4 regions of the Rahnella sp. BCC 1045 genome follow, and region 2 is predicted to be linked to each of the others. Evidence: predicted binding sites of a transcription regulator. Region 2 holds the regulator's gene; each other region holds the start of a gene.

Region 1 (4,217 bases), on a different contig from region 2:
GGCTTGAGCACGCGGAACATCGAACGCAGCGCTTTTTCTTTTTCAGTCACATTACGCAGACCGAAAGAAATTGTGATGCAGTCGAAATAATTATCAGGGAAAGGCAGAGCTTCAGCGTTGGCCTGAACATAATTAACGTTGCCCACAATACCGAGATTACGCAGCTTTTCGCGGCCCATCTTCAGCATGGAGTCGTTAATATCTGCCAGCACAACTTCGCCTTTTTCGCCCACCAGACGGGAGAACTTCGCGGTCAGATCGCCGGTGCCACCGGCCAGATCCAGCACACGCTGGCCCTGACGCACACCGCTGCAATCAATGGTGAAACGTTTCCAGATGCGATGAATGCCGAAAGACATCAGGTCATTCATCAAATCATATTTTGCCGCAACGGAATGGAAGACTTCCGCCACCATTTCCTGCTTCTCATCTTTGGCTACTGTACGAAAACCGAAATGGGTGGTTTCCTGCGTCTGCTTTTCCATTATTTATGCCTGCTTTTTCAGTCAAACTCTTGGGGAGAAGTGTACCAGAACCCGTTAGAAAGCCCCATCACCGATGGTGATTCAACATATTGCAAAGATTCACTTATTGAATCAGTCCGACCCAGTGGAAACCTTTGCCAGCTTTAATTATTCACGCGGGTTCAGCGCCTGTTCTTCTTCCGCATCAGAGATATCGGGCAGAGATGCGGTATCTTCCGGTTCATTTTCCGCTTTCGCTATCTCAGCCAGAGAGGGGCTGATAGGCCGTTTAACTTCGACCCCCAGAGCACGGAAACTTTCAACCTGCCCTATTAGATTACCACGGCCTTGCGTGAGTTTATTCATCGCGGAGCGATAACTTCCCTGCGCTTTGTCCAGGCTTTGTCCCATCGACTCCATGTCATCCACGAACAACCGCAGCTTGTCATACAAACGCGCGGCGCGATCGGCAATGCGTTTGGCGTTCTGGCTCTGATGCTCATAGCGCCATAAATTACTGATTGTACGCAAAGCCACCAGCAGCGTTGTCGGGCTGACAAGCATAATATTGTGACGCAGTGCTTCGCTGATTAATTCTGGCTCCCGGTCGATAGCCAGTAAAAAAGCGGGTTCAACGGGGATAAACATCAGGACGTAATCAAGGCTGCGCAAACCGGGAAGCTGCTGATAATCCTTACGACCCAGCAAACGGATATGGCCGCGAACGGACGCGATATGCTCATTCAGCGCCGCTTCACGCTCGCTGTCATCTTCACTGTTGAAGTAACGCTCGTAGGCCACCAGCGTCATCTTCGCGTCGATCACCACGTCTTTATTCTGCGGCAGACGCACCACCACATCGGGCTGCATTCGGCTGTTCGTATCAACCTGAACGCTGACCTGCGTCTGATATTCGTAACCTTCGCGCAGGCCGGACGCTTCCAGCACGCGGCTGAGCACCACTTCGCCCCAGTTCCCCTGCGTTTTATTATCGCCTTTCAGCGCTTTGGTGAGGTTCACCGCTTCACGTGCCATCTCAACGTTCAGCTGTTGCAGGTTACGGATTTCGTGCGCCAGCGTGTGACGTTCACGGGCTTCCTGACCAAAACTGTCCTGCACCTGACGGCGGAAACCATCAAGCTGCTCGCGCAACGGCAGCAGAAGTTTGTCCAGGCTTTGCTTGTTCTGTTCGTCGGCCCGGCGACCATTTTGTTCAAAAATACGGTTGGCCAGATTTTCAAACTGGCTGCTCAGGCGCTGTTCGCTGTTAATCAGCAGTCGCTGTTTGTCTTCTGCCGCCATGCGCGTTTCGTCCAGCCGGGTCGAAACCTCGCGCAACTCGGCTTCCTGAGCGCTGTTAATTTCACGCTGGGCGCGTAATTCCTGGTTCAGCTGCTCGCATTCATTTTGCCAGTGAGCCAGCAATTGCAATTTCTCCTGGCTGGCTGCCGCCGCGCTGTGCAATTTGCGCAGCTCAAGTTCCGCTTCACGCATTTGCTGCTGAACGGCTTGTCGCTCATTTTTGTGCGCGTCATTTTCCGCCTTCATTTGCTCCAGCGAATGCTCCAGCAACCGGCGCTGTGTTTCGTACTCCGCCTGCTGCTGCTGTTGCCGCAAACTGGCGACCAGCCAGCCGACTAACAGACCGATTAGCCCTGCGCCCAGGGCGTACAAAATACTGATATCCACGCGCATTCCTTCTTAAAATCACTTGCGGTCACGGTAATAGCAGGCTGTATGGATGTCCAGTCTATTTTCAGGGGCATGACGCCTTTGCGAGACGTCTTCCAAAAAGGAATTTCTCCCGCCCGCGCCGCTTGAAGACTTCAGCGATGCAGCGCAGGATTCAGAACCAGCGGCTCAGCCATTGGATGCCAAAAGCGCCCGGCGCAAGAATGCCAAATGCCCAGATCAGTGCGGAGGTCACGTTGGCAATCTGGAAATATTTCTTTGGCATGCCACAGATCCCCGCTACCAGCGGCACTACGGCGCGCAACGGACCAAAAAAGCGGCCGATAAACGCGCCCGGCATGCCCCATTTTTCGAAGAATGCATGCCCGCGGATCAGCATTTGCGGATGGCGGGAGAACGGCCAGAAGTTGCCCACTCTGTCCTGAAAATGGTTGCCGACCCAATAAGAGAGCCAGTCGCCGAAGAAAGCACCCGCCGCGGCAGCGGCCCAGATGGGCCAGAAAGGAATACCGGTTTCGCCAATCAGCGCACCCAGCCCTAATAAGATAAACGTCGCAGGAAGCAACAGGGAAAGAAATGCCAGAGACTCACCAAAAGCCAGAAAGAAGACGATGGGCGCAGCCCACACCTGATGTGCGCGAATAAAGGTCGTTGTGTAATCCAGAATGTCGTGAACAGTCAAAAAGCAGTTCCTTTTGTCAGCGGTTTTGTGCCAGCGGCTTTTTATCAGCAGTTTTTTATCAGCAGATAAATAGCCGGATTGATAAATTATTCCAGACACTTTACTAACACGACCTTAACAGATCTGATTATCGGGACAAAAAAATGGGCCGCCAGAGGCAGCCCACAGATGTGATGTGTTTGTTTTAGTATTTTTTAGATCAGGCGACGAGCGGCTTCTACAACGATTTTCACCGCGTGGCTTTCGGTCTTTTTCATCGTTTCCGCGTCAGGAATTTCCTGCTGCGTGCGGTTTACGATAACACCGGCAACCATACCTGCGCGCAGGCCCTGGCTTGCACACATGGTCAACAGTGTGGCGGATTCCATCTCATAGTTCATCACGCCCATTTCCTGCCATTCTTTCATCGATTCTTTGAAGCGACGAACAACGCGGCCAGAGAAGGTGTCGTAACGTTCCTGACCCGGATAGAAGGTGTCAGAAGACGCGGTTACGCCGATGTGCGTTGCAGCGCCAACAGATTCTGCCGCCGCGACCAGCGCCGTGGTACAGGCGAAATCGGCGACAGCCGGGAATTCCATCGGTGCAAAGTGCAGGCTCGCGCCATCAAGACGAACAGCAGCCGTTGTGACCAGAACATCGCCCACATTGATGTGCGGCTGAATAGCGCCGGTCGTACCTACGCGCAGGAAAGTCCGGATGCCCAGCTGTGCCAGCTCTTCCACCGCGATGGACGTAGACGGGCCGCCGATACCGGTTGAACAAACGATCACAGATTTGCCGTCAAGCTCAGCACGCCATGAGGTAAATTCGCGATGAGAAGCCAGACGCACCGGGTTCTCCATCAGTTTGGCAATTTTCTCCACGCGTTCCGGGTCGCCGGGAACAATCGCCAGCGTGGCACCGTTTAAATCTTTTTTGGCCAGGCCAAGATGGAAAACTTCAGGCTGAGACATAACAAACTCCTCTGTATGTAAGGTCATTTATTGGCAGAAGGAACACCCGGCAACTGTACTGAACATTGTGACGTTATTTCGTGACGGCAGTCACTATGATGTAACAACAAGAATCACGCATACATTTAATTTGTGACATAAATCACAAATTAAATGTATTACGCCGAAATTTTAACCAGACTGATACTTTGCAGGATGAAGTATTTTCCCGAACGGAAAAATAAAAGCAGGCGTTGCCATATCACTGATGAATGACGCCGCCTGCCAGTGAGGCTGATAAAAATTCAAGTCAGGCCGGAACCGCTCCGGCTGCCGCACTACGCGACCAGACGCGATGTTTAGCCATTTCTTTCAGGAACTCTTTCAGCAATTTTCCTTCCGCCTTTTCGCCCTCGATAATCCCGTCCTCCGGTACGTCATCCG
Region 2 (4,217 bases):
CCGGCGAAATCGAGATTAAATATTTGCTCGAAGAGAAGCTGCAAACCGAAATCCTGATGGATAACGACTGCATCATGCTGGCGCTGGCCGAGAAGTGGCAGCACGCGAACGACCAGCATGATTTTTGCGTGATCAACGTCGATTACGGCATCGGATCTTCTTTCGTGATCAATCAGCAGATTTATCGCGGCAGCCTTTTTGGCAGCGGGCAACTCGGGCACACGATTGTCGATCCGCAGGGCAGCCGCTGCGCCTGTGGTCGCTATGGTTGCCTGGAAACGCTGGCTTCGCTGTCGGCGCTGAAGAAAAAAGCCCGGCAGCTTATCGTGACAGAGAATCCTTTGCAGCCACCACGCACACCGGGCACGCAGGAGCTGATTGACCGGTTTCATCAGGGCGACGCGGCACTTTGCGCGCAGGTGATGGAGGGTGCGCGGGCGCTGGGACTGAGCCTGTATAATTTCCTCAATATTTTGAACATTAACCGTATTTATCTGTACGGTCGCAGTTGCGGATTCGGCGACGTCTGGCTGAACGCCGTCCGCGCACAGAGCGGGCTGAACCCGTTTGACAGAACCGATCATGTCAAAACGCAGGCGACACACATTGCGCCCGGCACGCTAAGCCGCGAGCAGCAAATTATGGGCATTGGTTACCTGTATGTGGAAAAAGCGCTGGAAGGTATGGCGGGCTGAGCGGCGCATAATTCGTCGATCTGGCTGAAGCATGATAAAATTAAGAATGGCTGCATGATGTGGCCTATTTATCCCAATCTGCGCTCAGAGAATGTTGCTATGACCCTGAATAATCCGGAAAAATTACTTTCACAAGCTGAAGAACTTTGCCAGCAGCGCAATGTTCGTCTTACACCGCAGCGGCTGGAAGTTTTGCGACTGATGGCGCAACAACCCGGTGCGATCAGCGCCTATGACTTGCTGGATCTGCTGCGCGTCAGCGAACCACAGGCCAAACCGCCAACGGTTTACCGGGCGCTGGATTTTCTGCTGGAACAAGGGTTTATTCATCGGGTTGAATCGGCTAACAGCTATGTGCTTTGCCATCATTTCGAAGAGCCGAGCCACACTTCCGCGCTATTTATCTGTGACCGCTGCGGGCTGGTCACGGAAAAAACCACAGACGGCATTGAAGAACGTCTGGCGAAACTGGCACTTGAATCTGGTTTTGAGTTGCGTCATTCGGTCGTTGAAGCGCATGGCTTATGTGCCGAATGCAAAGTTGTTGAAACCTGCGACAGCCACGATCATTGCGAACACGACCACAGCATTGTGGTAAAAAAACGCTGAGAAATCAGGTGTTTTTGATGGAATTTCAAAAGGCGTAAAGCGGAAGGGTTTTAACGCAGCTGAACGGATAATTTAAGGTGTAGAAGGAAGATGTAGAAGGAAGATGTTGAAGGTTGGGTACATCCTTGTACCCGTATCCTGAAAGTGTTCCGGGTAGGAGCAGCAATAACTCAGGATACGTCACTGATACGCGAGGGGGAGTCGCGTGTTACCAGTGATATTTGTTTTTCGATTCCCAATCCTTGAGCTCTTTCTCGGCCTGATCCTTCTGATAGCCATATCGCTCCTGAATCTTACCTACCAGCTGATCACGTTTACCTTCAACGACTGTCAGGTCGTCATCAGTCAGCTTACCCCACTGTTCTTTCACTTTCCCTTTGAACTGCTTCCAGTTACCGTCGGCTTGGTCCTTATTCATGATAAATATCTCCTGTTACCTTGGGTTGTGGAGCTGCACGTTTGCTGGCAGCCCGTCCTTAACACTTCAAAGCTTAGTAGAGAATGCGGATTCGTCTTCCCAAAACAGGGATAAAAACCACTATTAGGATTAATCCAAAGCAGGATATAACGTGGAATTGGAATCTGTCTGACTGAAAAAGGCCTGTAATTCAGAGCACAGAGAGTGCAAATCCGGCATTTGATCTAAACAGGCAACGCAGCGGATAACACATGAGAAAAAGGATTTTATCGGGAAAGTTTATAAGCAGCTTCAAACAATATCGCCCCAAAACGGGGCGATGAGATACTGATATTTACAGGCGCGTCAGAGGCGGCCAATGCACCTGCAACGTAGAACTTAAGCGCAGATTAGATCCAGTCGCCGTTGCGGATAACGCCAACCGCCAGACCTTCAATGCTGAAATTCTGTTCACGCAAATCAACCACAATCGGCTGGAATTCGCTGTTTTCAGGCAACAGCTGAACAACACTGCCCTGTTTCTTCAGGCGTTTGACCGTGACTTCATCATCAATACGCGCAACGACAACCTGCCCGTTACGGACGTCCTGCGTTTTGTGTACTGCCAGTAGGTCACCATCCAGAATACCGATATCACGCATCGACATCCCGCTGACGCGCAGCAGGAAATCCGCACTCGGTTTAAACATGGCCGGATCGACCTGGTAATGTCCTTCGATGTGCTGCTGAGCCAGCAGCGGTTCACCGGCGGCAACGCGGCCAATCAGCGGTAAACCTTCTTCTTCTTCCATCAGCAGACGAATACCGCGCGAAGCACCGGAAACGATCTCGATAACGCCTTTACGCGCCAGCGCTTTCAGGTGTTCTTCCGCCGCGTTCGGGGAACGGAACCCCAGACGGGATGCAATCTCTGCGCGGGTCGGTGGCATACCGGTGGTGGAGATATGATCGCGAATAAGGTCGTAGACCTCTTGTTGTCTGGTCGTTAAAGCTTTCATTCCGCCCCCTGGTTGTTTATACAGTCTTGCTGTGAGTATATACAGCTAAACGGGCAATGAAAACCTAAGATTGAATAAAAACAGGGCATAACGACAATTCCTGGAATACAGGTTCCAGATCAGAACCATCGCGGCCAAAAGATGCTGACCCAGACAAAAATCGCCAATATGATGGTCAGAAGTACGGCGGCGGAGCCAATATCTTTCGCACGTCCAGACAGGACGTGAAACTCAGGCCCGATGCGGTCAATCGCGGATTCAATGGCGCTGTTAAGCAGTTCAGTCACACACACCAGCACGACGGAGCCAATCAGCAGGATACGTTCTATACTGCTGACATCCAGCCAGAAAGATAACAAAATTAGCGGGATAGCGACGCTGGCTTCCTGGCGAAAAGCCGCTTCATTTTGCCATGCGGCTTTCAATCCTTTCCAGGAATATCCGGCTGCTTTATAAATTCGGGTAAATCCGGTGACTTGGTTCGCCATTTCGGGTACTGATCCTTTGAGTGTTTGCAGCATTTTAGCTGTTATATGGTATCGCATCACCACAGATCTCATCTGAGCTTTCTGGTATCCTTGCGGCGAAATTGCTAACAAGAGGCTTCACGTTTTTATGTCAGGTTGGCGTAGACTTTATTACACATTATTGAATTTACCACTCTCATTGCTGGTAAAGAGCAAGGTCATACCTTCAGATCCGGTTACCGAGTTGCATTTAGACCCGACGCGCCCGATTTTGTACGTATTGCCTTATAACTCCAAAGCAGACTTGCTGACGTTGCGTGCGCAATGTCTGGCCGAGAATCTGCCCGACCCTCTTATTCCGCTGGAAATCGACGGAACCCTGCTGCCAAGCCATGTTTTCATTGCTGAAGGCCCGCGCGTATTCTCTTATTACACGCCGAAGCAGGAATCCGTAAAGCTGTTCCACGACTATCTGGATTTGCATCGCAACAATCCGGATTTAGACATTCAGATGCTGCCAGTTTCCGTGATGTTTGGTCGTGCGCCGGGCCGGGAAGGTCAGGATGATACGCCGCATCTGCGCGTGCTGAATGGCATCCAGAAATTCTTCGCCGTGCTGTGGCTCGGACGTGACAGTTTTGTTCGTTTCTCTAATACCGTTTCCCTGCGCTATATGGCGACGGAACACGGTACAGACAAAACTATCGCTCAGAAACTGGCACGCGTGGCGCGCATGCATTTCTCCCGCCAGCGTCTGGCGGCAGTCGGCCCGCGCCTTCCAGCTCGTCAGGATTTATTCAATAAGCTGCTGGCTTCCAAGGCCATCGAAAAAGCGATTGAAGACGAAGCCCGCAGCAAGAAAATTTCCCATGAAAAAGCCCAGCAGAATGCTATCGCGCTGATGGAAGAAATCGCGGCGAATTTCTCTTATGAGGCCGTGCGTCTGTCGGACCGTGTGCTGAGCTGGACGTGGAACCGCTTATATAAAGGCATCAACGTCAACAATGCTGAGCGTGTCCGTCAGCTGGCG
Region 3 (4,217 bases), on a different contig from region 2:
TCAGATTTCCCGCTGTTTCACGCAGCTGGCGGCTTATCTGGAAGCTAAAGCGACGCTTTTTGACCCCGATCAGGAAGATAATAATCAGCAACTGGTGGAACTGGCCATGGCTAACGGCCAGCTGGTTTCTACGCTGAATCAGACCAAAAATACGCTGCAAACCCGCCTGAAAGGTGACCGCGGACAGAAAGGTACTCGCCGGACCCTGCACTATTATTTTGTGGTACAGGATATTCATGAGCGCGCAAGCTCATCGCATGTGAAATACCTCAAACTCAGCGAGCAGTTTCACCACAGCGATATTCTTTTCCGTTTTCAGCGTCTGATGAGTATGCAGGCCCGCGCCTGTTTGCAGCTTTCCCAGTGCATCCTGTATCGCCAGAAATATACGCACAACAGCCAGTTCGAGCGGGCGTTTTCCCGTCTTGAAGAAGCGCTGAAACGACTGGAATATCAGGGCGAGCACCGGGAAATGCTCCAGGCTCTTCGCCATCTTCTGAGGAATTTGCACGCGATTGACGCGCAGCTGGCGAATATCGAATCAGAGCAATCATTACCGGAAAACCAGACAGGCAAAAGTCCGTTCGTCGACGATAAGCTCACCGGGCTGGATGATATCTGGCTACGTATTTCCCGGCATTTCACGCCGCAGTCTGTCCTGTTTCGTCATGCAGTGCGCATGTCGGTGGTGCTGTTTATCGGCTACGTATTCATACAGGTCAGCGGCCTGAGCCACGGTTACTGGATTTTGCTGACCAGCCTGTTTGTCTGTCAGCCGAACTACAGCGCGACCCGCCGCAGGCTGGCGTTGAGAATCATCGGGACACTGGCCGGGATTGCTCTGGGCATTCCGATTTTATACTTCGTGCCTTCGGTTGAAGGGCAAATGATCCTGATTGTGATCAGCGGATTATTGTTCTTTGCCTTCCGCACCGTGCAATACGCGCAGGCGACGATGTTCATCACCCTGCTGGTGTTGCTGTGCTTCAACTTGCTGGGAGAGGGTTTTGAGATTGCGATACCCCGAATCATCGATACGCTGATTGGCTGTGCGATTGCATGGGCCGCCGTGACGTTCATCTGGCCGGACTGGAAATTCAGGCAGATTGATAAAGTCGTCAGCAAAACGTTCGACGCAAACTGCCGGTATCTGGATGCGATATTAGTGCAATACCATCAGGGCAAAGATAACAGTCTGGATTACCGTCTGGCTCGGCGTGACGCGCATAACTGCGATGCTGAGCTGGCATCGGTGGTTTCGAATATGAGTTCGGAGAAAAACAACGACCCTGCCACGCTTGAAGCGGCGTTTCGCTTGCTGTGTCTTAATCACACCATGCTGAGTTTCATTTCAGCGCTGGGGGCGCATCGTGAAAAACTCGGTGATACCGAAACCCTGAGACTGCTTGATGACGCGGTCTGCTGTGTTGATGGCGCACTGCACCATTTGCCTTCTGAATCCGGGCGGATAGAAAAAGCCCTGGAGCAACTGACGGCAAGGATCCAGATGCGGACGACCGATTCAGACAGCAAAGAACAGCTTGTCTTGCAACAAATCGGATTGCTGGTGGCCCATCTTCCAGAGCTCACCAGTCTTAACAGTAAAATTCTGCCCGTTCAGAGCCATGACTGACAGCCCGTCAGGATCCGGTGAAACTTAGTGCATCGTGTCGAATGGCTGCTCTTGCTGGTGGTTAAACCATTGAGTCAGTATTTCTCTGGAAGCCATCGGCAAAGCGGCCTCGTGATATCCCAAAATGGCGCCCTCCAGCGCCATTAACAAGTTAATACCCAGGTTCTTCTTTTTCATTGCGCAGAGTTTCAGGTAGGTCTTGCACGCGCCTTGTGTGCGCAGATCGCCCGAATTTGCTATCCCCACCTGCCAGAGCAACCGCTCCAGAGCCAGAGAAAGATTCGGTAAATCTTTAAGCCGCCCGGCTTCGTTATTTTTGCGCAATTCGATTTCACGCAGCATTCCTTTAAGTGAGTATTTACCCAGTTTCCGCACAGCCTCGGTATCGTCCCACTGCGCCGGATTAACTTTGAAATAACGTAACTTCACATCCATTCCCCGCTTGCGATAAATCAATCTCTCCATCTTCTTCCGGCAAAAATGTGCCTCAGTTTCAGCACTGGCGCGCAGATATAATTCTCCGTCTGAGACCAATGCAAACATGGCTCCATCAGCAGATAAACTGAAGCCGCCAAACTGGGTACGGGCACGTACGTCCCCCAGAGAAGCAAAAATTTCCAGACACTCCAGCACTCTTTTTTTTGATTGATTTATCATCGCGTTATCCTTTTCATGTTCATTCCATATATCCCATGTAAGTTACCTGTACTGCTAAAAGCAAAATACGCAATGTAGAGATGGGCAACAAACATAAAATGCAGCCAGAGGATATTCCCTTCAAAATTTGCGAGATGTCTTGGAAAAATTGGGTTGATCTTTGCCCATCGCCAGAGTACTGTACATTCATACAGTAACCTACTGGGGTATATCACTATGCGCACTCAACATCTTACAAATCATCATTTTAGTCAGTCTGCTTTGCCCGTCGCCCACACACAGGTAAATTCGTCTGCGTCCTTGAATAATGGTCTGATCACGGAGTTCGTTTATAGTGCGAGCCAGCCAGCATTTGCGCAGTTACTTCTGCCACTGCTTCAGCATTTGGGTATGCAATCCCGCTGGTTGTTATGGCTCACGCCTCAGCAGAAACTGAGCCGTCACTGGTTATCTCAATCTGGTTTGCCGGTCGATAAAATGGTGCAGGTAAATCAAATCACAGCGATGTCTACAGTTGATGCAATGGAAAAAGCGTTGCTCACAGGGAATTACAGTGTTGTGCTTGGGTGGTTACCCGATTTGAATGATTCAGAAAGAGAAAGACTGCAAATTGCAGCACGTCATGGAGGGTCATATGGGTTCATTATGAAGCCAACAAATGAACAGAATTCAGCTAGTGGACATCACTCCACAGTAAAAATTCACTCTTCTGTATACCATTAGTTCAAAATAGGAATGTTCCTACGAAAATAGTATGGAACTTAGTGATTTGTGCTGAAACCGGCTTCAAACCCAGTAAAAATGGGTATTCCGACCTCAGATTATCTCCAGTTTTTGTCAACAATTAGTCAAAGCCGTTAAGAAATGTGTACGTTTTTCCCTTTTTTTCCACGGTGTTAACACTTCAAGCTTGTAAGTTTCGCGCCACGTTGTAGACTTTACAACGCCAAGGTTGCTCTATAATGCCAACGTAAAGTGGCAAGTTCTTAATTGAAGCAAGAATCTTGGCGTAAGGATTTTAACCAAGGGCTTAAAGCTTAAAGCTCAATTGCCTATTTGGATGATAACGAGGCGCAAAATGAAAAAGACAGCTATCGCATTAGCAGTGGCACTGGCAGGTTTCGCTACCGTAGCGCAAGCCGCCCCTAAAGATAACACCTGGTATACCGGTGGTAAATTGGGCTGGTCCCAATACCATGACACTGGTTTCGCAAATGCTTACGAAGGTATCGGCAACGGCCCTACCCACGATAGCCAACTGGGTGCAGGTGCGTTCTTGGGTTACCAAGCGAACCAATACCTGGGCTTTGAAATGGGATATGACTGGCTTGGCCGCATGCCTTACAAAGGCAGCGTAAACAACGGCGCGTTCAAAGCACAAGGCGTTCAGCTGGCTGCTAAACTGAGCTACCCGCTGACTGACGATCTGGACCTGTATACCCGTCTGGGTGGTATGGTTTGGCGTGCAGACTCCAAAGGTAACTTCGGTGGTACTGGTGAGCGCGTAAGCGATCACGACACCGGTGTTTCTCCACTGGCAGCTGTTGGTGTTGAATACGCAGTGACCAAAAACTGGGCTACCCGTCTGGATTACCAGTGGGTTAACAACATCGGCGACGCGCAGACTGTTGGCGCACGTCCAGACAACGGCATGCTGTCTGTAGGTGTTTCTTACCGTTTCGGTCAGGATGATGTTGCAGCACCAGTTGTTGCACCAGCTCCAGCACCAGCTCCAGTTGTGGAAACTAAGAAATTCACTCTGAAGTCTGACGTTCTGTTCAACTTCAACAAAGCGACTCTGAAACCAGAAGGCCAACAGGCTCTGGATCAGCTGTACAGCCAGTTGAGTTCAATCGATCCTAAAGACGGTTCAGTTATCGTTCTGGGTTACACCGACCGTATCGGTTCAGAACAATACAACCAGAAA
Region 4 (4,217 bases), on a different contig from region 2:
CGCAGAAATTTCAGACTGGACTTGATGCTCGGATCGCTTTTGAAGCAGTTGATATTGACCTGCGAGGCCAGTGCGGGCCAGCCAAAATTATCCACCAGCGTTGTCAGCAGTTTTTCCAGCGTGACACCGTGCAACGGATCTTTCGCCGCACCGGGATTTTGTGGTGTATCAGTCATTGGCTCGCTTTTCCTTATCAATTTTCAGGCCGCGCACTTTATCATTTTTCCCTTACGAAAGAGCAATAAACTGTTCACGCAGGGCGTGGAGTTCGTCACGTGTATTGGCCGCTTCTTCGAATTCCAGATTCTGGGCGTGCGCATACATCTTGCTTTCCAGCTCTTTAATGCGTTGTTCCAGCGCTTTAGGCGTAAGCGATTTGTAGGTTTGCGCCGCTTCGGCATCGCGCTTGTCTTTGTTCTTTTTGTTCTTCGGCTGGCCCAGTTGCAGGATATCGGAAATCTTCTTGTTCAGGCCCATCGGCGTAATGCCGTTTTCCAGGTTGTAAGCTTCCTGTTTCGCACGACGACGCTCCGTTTCACCGATAGCTTTGGCCATTGAATTCGTGATTCTGTCGCCGTAAAGAATGGCTTTACCGTTGAGGTTACGCGCCGCACGACCAATGGTCTGGATAAGCGAACGTTCAGAACGCAGGAAACCCTCTTTGTCGGCATCAAGGATTGCCACCAGAGAAACTTCCGGCATATCCAGCCCTTCCCTCAGCAAGTTGATGCCCACCAGCACATCGAATTCACCGAGACGCAAATCGCGAATGATCTCCACGCGCTCGACAGTATCGATATCAGAGTGCAGGTAACGCACCTTCTCGCCGTGTTCTTCCAGATACTCGGTCAAATCCTCGGCCATGCGTTTGGTCAGCGTGGTGACCAGCACACGCTCATTGATGGCAACGCGTTTGCGGATTTCAGACAGCAGATCGTCAACCTGCGTGGTCACCGGGCGCACTTCAATAATCGGATCCAGCAAGCCGGTCGGACGCACCACCTGATCCACCACATCGCCGCCGGATTTATCCAGCTCGTAAGCGCCTGGCGTGGCGGAAACATAAATCGTCTGCGGCGCCAGTGCTTCAAATTCTTCAAAACGCATCGGGCGGTTATCCAGCGCCGATGGCAGGCGGAAACCGTATTCCACCAGCGTTTCTTTACGCGAGCGGTCACCTTTGTACATCCCGCCGATTTGCGGAATGGTGACGTGGGATTCATCGACTATCAGCAAACCGTCGGCAGGCAGATAGTCAAACAGTGTCGGCGGCGGCTCGCCCGGCCCGCGCCCTGAAAGGTAGCGCGAATAGTTTTCGATACCCGAGCAATAACCCAGCTCATTCATCATTTCGAGATCAAACTGCGTACGCTGGCTGAGACGCTGTTCTTCGAGCAGTTTGTTGTTATCCAGCAACACCTTGCGGCGATCGGCCAGATCGACTTTGATCTCTTCCATCGCCTGCAAAATACGTTCACGCGGGGTGACGTAGTGCGTTTTCGGGTAAATTGTGAAACGCGGAACTTCGTGCTGCACCTGACCGGTCAGCGGATCGAAAAGGGAAAGGCGCTCGACTTCCTGATCGAAAAGCTCGATGCGCAGCGCCAGATCGTCCGATTCCGCCGGGAAGACGTCGATCACTTCGCCACGGACGCGGAAAGTACTGCGCTGGAAAACCTGATCATTGCGGGCATATTGCAGCTCGGCCAGACGGCGCACGATCGCGCGCTGATCGATAATCATCCCTTTGGTCAGATGGAGCATCATTTTCAGATACAGATCCGGGTCGCCCAGACCGTAGATCGCCGAAACGGATGCCACCACGATGACGTCGCGGCGCTCAAGCAGCGCTTTGGTCGCGGAAAGTCGCATCTGCTCGATGTGTTCGTTCACCGAGGAATCTTTTTCGATAAACGTGTCTGAACTCGGGACATACGCTTCTGGCTGATAATAATCGTAGTAAGAAACAAAATATTCGACGGCGTTCTCCGGGAAGAACTCTTTCATTTCGCCATATAGCTGGGCCGCGAGGGTTTTATTGGGCGCGAGAACCATCGTCGGCCGGTTCAGGTCAGCAATCACGTTCGCGACGGTGAAGGTTTTACCGGAACCGGTAACGCCGAGTAACGTCTGGTGCGCCAGACCGTTCTCCAGCCCTTCTTCCAGACGGCGTATTGCCTCAGGCTGATCGCCTGATGGCTTAAATTCGGAATGCAGTTTGAACTCTTTACTCATGACGGGCTACCTGGCTGAAATGAAAACGCATAAGGCCGTACGAAAGGCGCTCACGGAAAAACAGTATGAAAGACTCCGCGAATTTTGCCAGCCTTGATTTTACCGCCCTATAGTACTGTATATAAAACCAGCCTCCAATCGATAAAAATCACCGGTGATTTAACAGGTTGCTTCATCTGCACTTTTTTAGGTTATTACGAAAAAGAATTCTCACCATCAGGTGACAATTATCCCCAAAATTTTTCATCCGTTAACTTTCTGACCACAGGTTGACGAATTCTGACACAACTATGACGAACGAATTACGGGCATATTGCTTTTAACTAACTCACTGATTATAAACAACATCATCAAAAAGCTGCGAATACGGGCAAAGTGAGCACAACCCGCGCCCCGACTCGTCTGTAGCATCTTTTCTTACTCTCATGCACATGGTTATCCACAGGAATAGTGGATAACTCTCAGCACGCCCCGTGCTGCGGGAGTTGGCAAAAAGTGCACTTCGGACGCCGGAGGGGGGATCAGCATCTTTTTTAGTTATTTTTTCCCTTTTTTCAGACTTTATTTATGCCTATTTTGCCTAGATTTCTGGTCGGATGTTTCTTGCAAAATCCAAAAGTGCATCTCATCAGGATTTTTTTGCTTCTTACTCCCCTTACGTTTGCACCAAAATCAGAGAGAGCGGCACTGGCAAAGTGCAGTTGCCCTTTTCCCGCGTCTGACCGGTTCTGTTAAAACCTGAGCAACACTAATGAATAATCCTAAATCGCCGTGCGCCCCGCTGTTAACACCCCTGTAACTTCTCTTTTCCCCGGCACTTTTACAAACTTGGCCTGAGAGTTGCAGTGTCACTGTAGGAAGCGTTTCCTGTAGCCGGAACCGCTTTTTTCACCTGAAAGTGAAATCTGATGATTACCCTGTTTTTTGCTAAGCAAAGTCATTTTTAGTGCAAGGAAAAAGCGGTTAACCCCATTTATCACTGGTTAATGGCTGTTTATCTGTAATTGATGCTGAGAGGTTGGCCGGTAATCAACGGGATTTAATTCTGTGTTACGGCGTTAACAGCGGAACATAAATGTCAGAAATGTGACAGTGGCGGTCAAAGCGAAGTTCAGCGGAATGCTCCGTGCGGGAGGGAGGTCTGATGTTAAGTGTAAAATCAGTTAATCAGTATTATGGGCAAAAACATATTCTGTGGGATATCAATCTCGAACTGTACCGCGGTCAATGTACGTGTCTGATCGGCCGAAATGGCGTGGGGAAAACCACGCTGGTGAACTGCATTATGGGCCATCTTCCGGTGAAAAGCGGGGCGATCTCCTGGCAGTCGCGCGACGAAGAGCCTCAGAGTTTGTTAAATCTGCCAGTGGAAAGCCGTGCGCAAATCGGTATCGGTTATGTGCCACAGGGCCGGCAGATTTTTTCGCAGATGAGTGTCGATGAAAACCTGCAAATTGCCATGATGGCCAGCCGGAATAAGACGCGTCGCGTGCCTGAAGAGGTCTACGACCTGTTTCCGACGCTTAAGGAAATGGGAATGCGTAAAGCGGGAGAGCTCGATGAGAGCCAGCAGCAGCAACTGGCGATCAGCCGCGCGCTGGTTCAGGAGCCTGAACTTCTGATCCTCGACGAACCGACCGAACACACCAGCGCATCAATGGCGGCGAATATGGGTAACATCATTCACCGCCTGAACCGTGACCTTGGTCTGACGCTGCTTCTGGTCGGGCATAAATTGCCGTTCATCCGCAGCGTTGCTGACCGGTTTTGTCTGGTGGACGGCGGGCGCAACGTAGCGCAAGGCACGCTGGCACAGCTTGACGAGACGTTAATCAAAAATTATCTGACGGTCTGACGTCGCGCTTCATTCACCACAAGAAAGCAGACGTTCGAGATCCAGATATTGCCCCAGATTTACGTCCAGACCGGCGATCAGGAACGGGATCTCGCCCAGCAGTGGCGCAGGCAACATACGCGTGAGC

Evidence for each region. The regulator LexA, encoded in region 2, represses DNA repair genes until DNA is damaged. The targets are predictions, from matches to a motif close to TNCTGTATGTACATACAGNA.
Region 1: the regulator LexA is predicted to act here: its motif matches at 2,196-2,215, upstream of rmuC (DNA recombination protein RmuC).
Region 3: the regulator LexA is predicted to act here: its motif matches at 2,467-2,486, upstream of sulA (SOS-induced cell division inhibitor SulA).
Region 4: the regulator LexA is predicted to act here: its motif matches at 2,349-2,368, upstream of uvrB (excinuclease ABC subunit UvrB).

The regions. Positions count from the first base shown of each region.
Region 1 covers NZ_JAFMOZ010000132.1:108,060-112,276, reverse strand. Annotated here, with positions in the region: gene ubiE (bifunctional demethylmenaquinone methyltransferase/2-methoxy-6-polyprenyl-1,4-benzoquinol methylase UbiE) at 1-485, opposite strand, end outside; gene rmuC (DNA recombination protein RmuC) at 633-2,153, opposite strand; gene J1782_RS16210 (DedA family protein) at 2,311-2,838, opposite strand; gene udp (uridine phosphorylase) at 3,033-3,794, opposite strand; gene katE (catalase HPII) at 4,084-4,217, opposite strand, start outside.
Region 2 covers NZ_JAFMOZ010000145.1:32,048-36,264, reverse strand. Annotated here, with positions in the region: gene J1782_RS25420 (ROK family transcriptional regulator) at 1-695, shown strand, start outside; gene zur (zinc uptake transcriptional repressor Zur) at 795-1,304, shown strand; gene J1782_RS25410 (CsbD family protein) at 1,513-1,722, opposite strand; gene lexA (transcriptional repressor LexA) at 2,112-2,720, opposite strand; gene J1782_RS25400 (diacylglycerol kinase) at 2,840-3,208, opposite strand; gene plsB (glycerol-3-phosphate 1-O-acyltransferase PlsB) at 3,336-4,217, shown strand, end outside.
Region 3 covers NZ_JAFMOZ010000120.1:30,002-34,218, forward strand. Annotated here, with positions in the region: gene yccS (YccS family putative transporter) at 1-1,633, shown strand, start outside; gene J1782_RS09810 (TfoX/Sxy family protein) at 1,658-2,290, opposite strand; gene sulA (SOS-induced cell division inhibitor SulA) at 2,507-3,013, shown strand; gene ompA (porin OmpA) at 3,369-4,217, shown strand, end outside.
Region 4 covers NZ_JAFMOZ010000118.1:35,761-39,977, reverse strand. Annotated here, with positions in the region: gene J1782_RS09085 (VF530 family DNA-binding protein) at 1-176, opposite strand, end outside; gene uvrB (excinuclease ABC subunit UvrB) at 229-2,235, opposite strand; gene J1782_RS09075 (ABC transporter ATP-binding protein) at 3,380-4,090, shown strand; gene bioD (dethiobiotin synthase) at 4,100-4,217, opposite strand, start outside.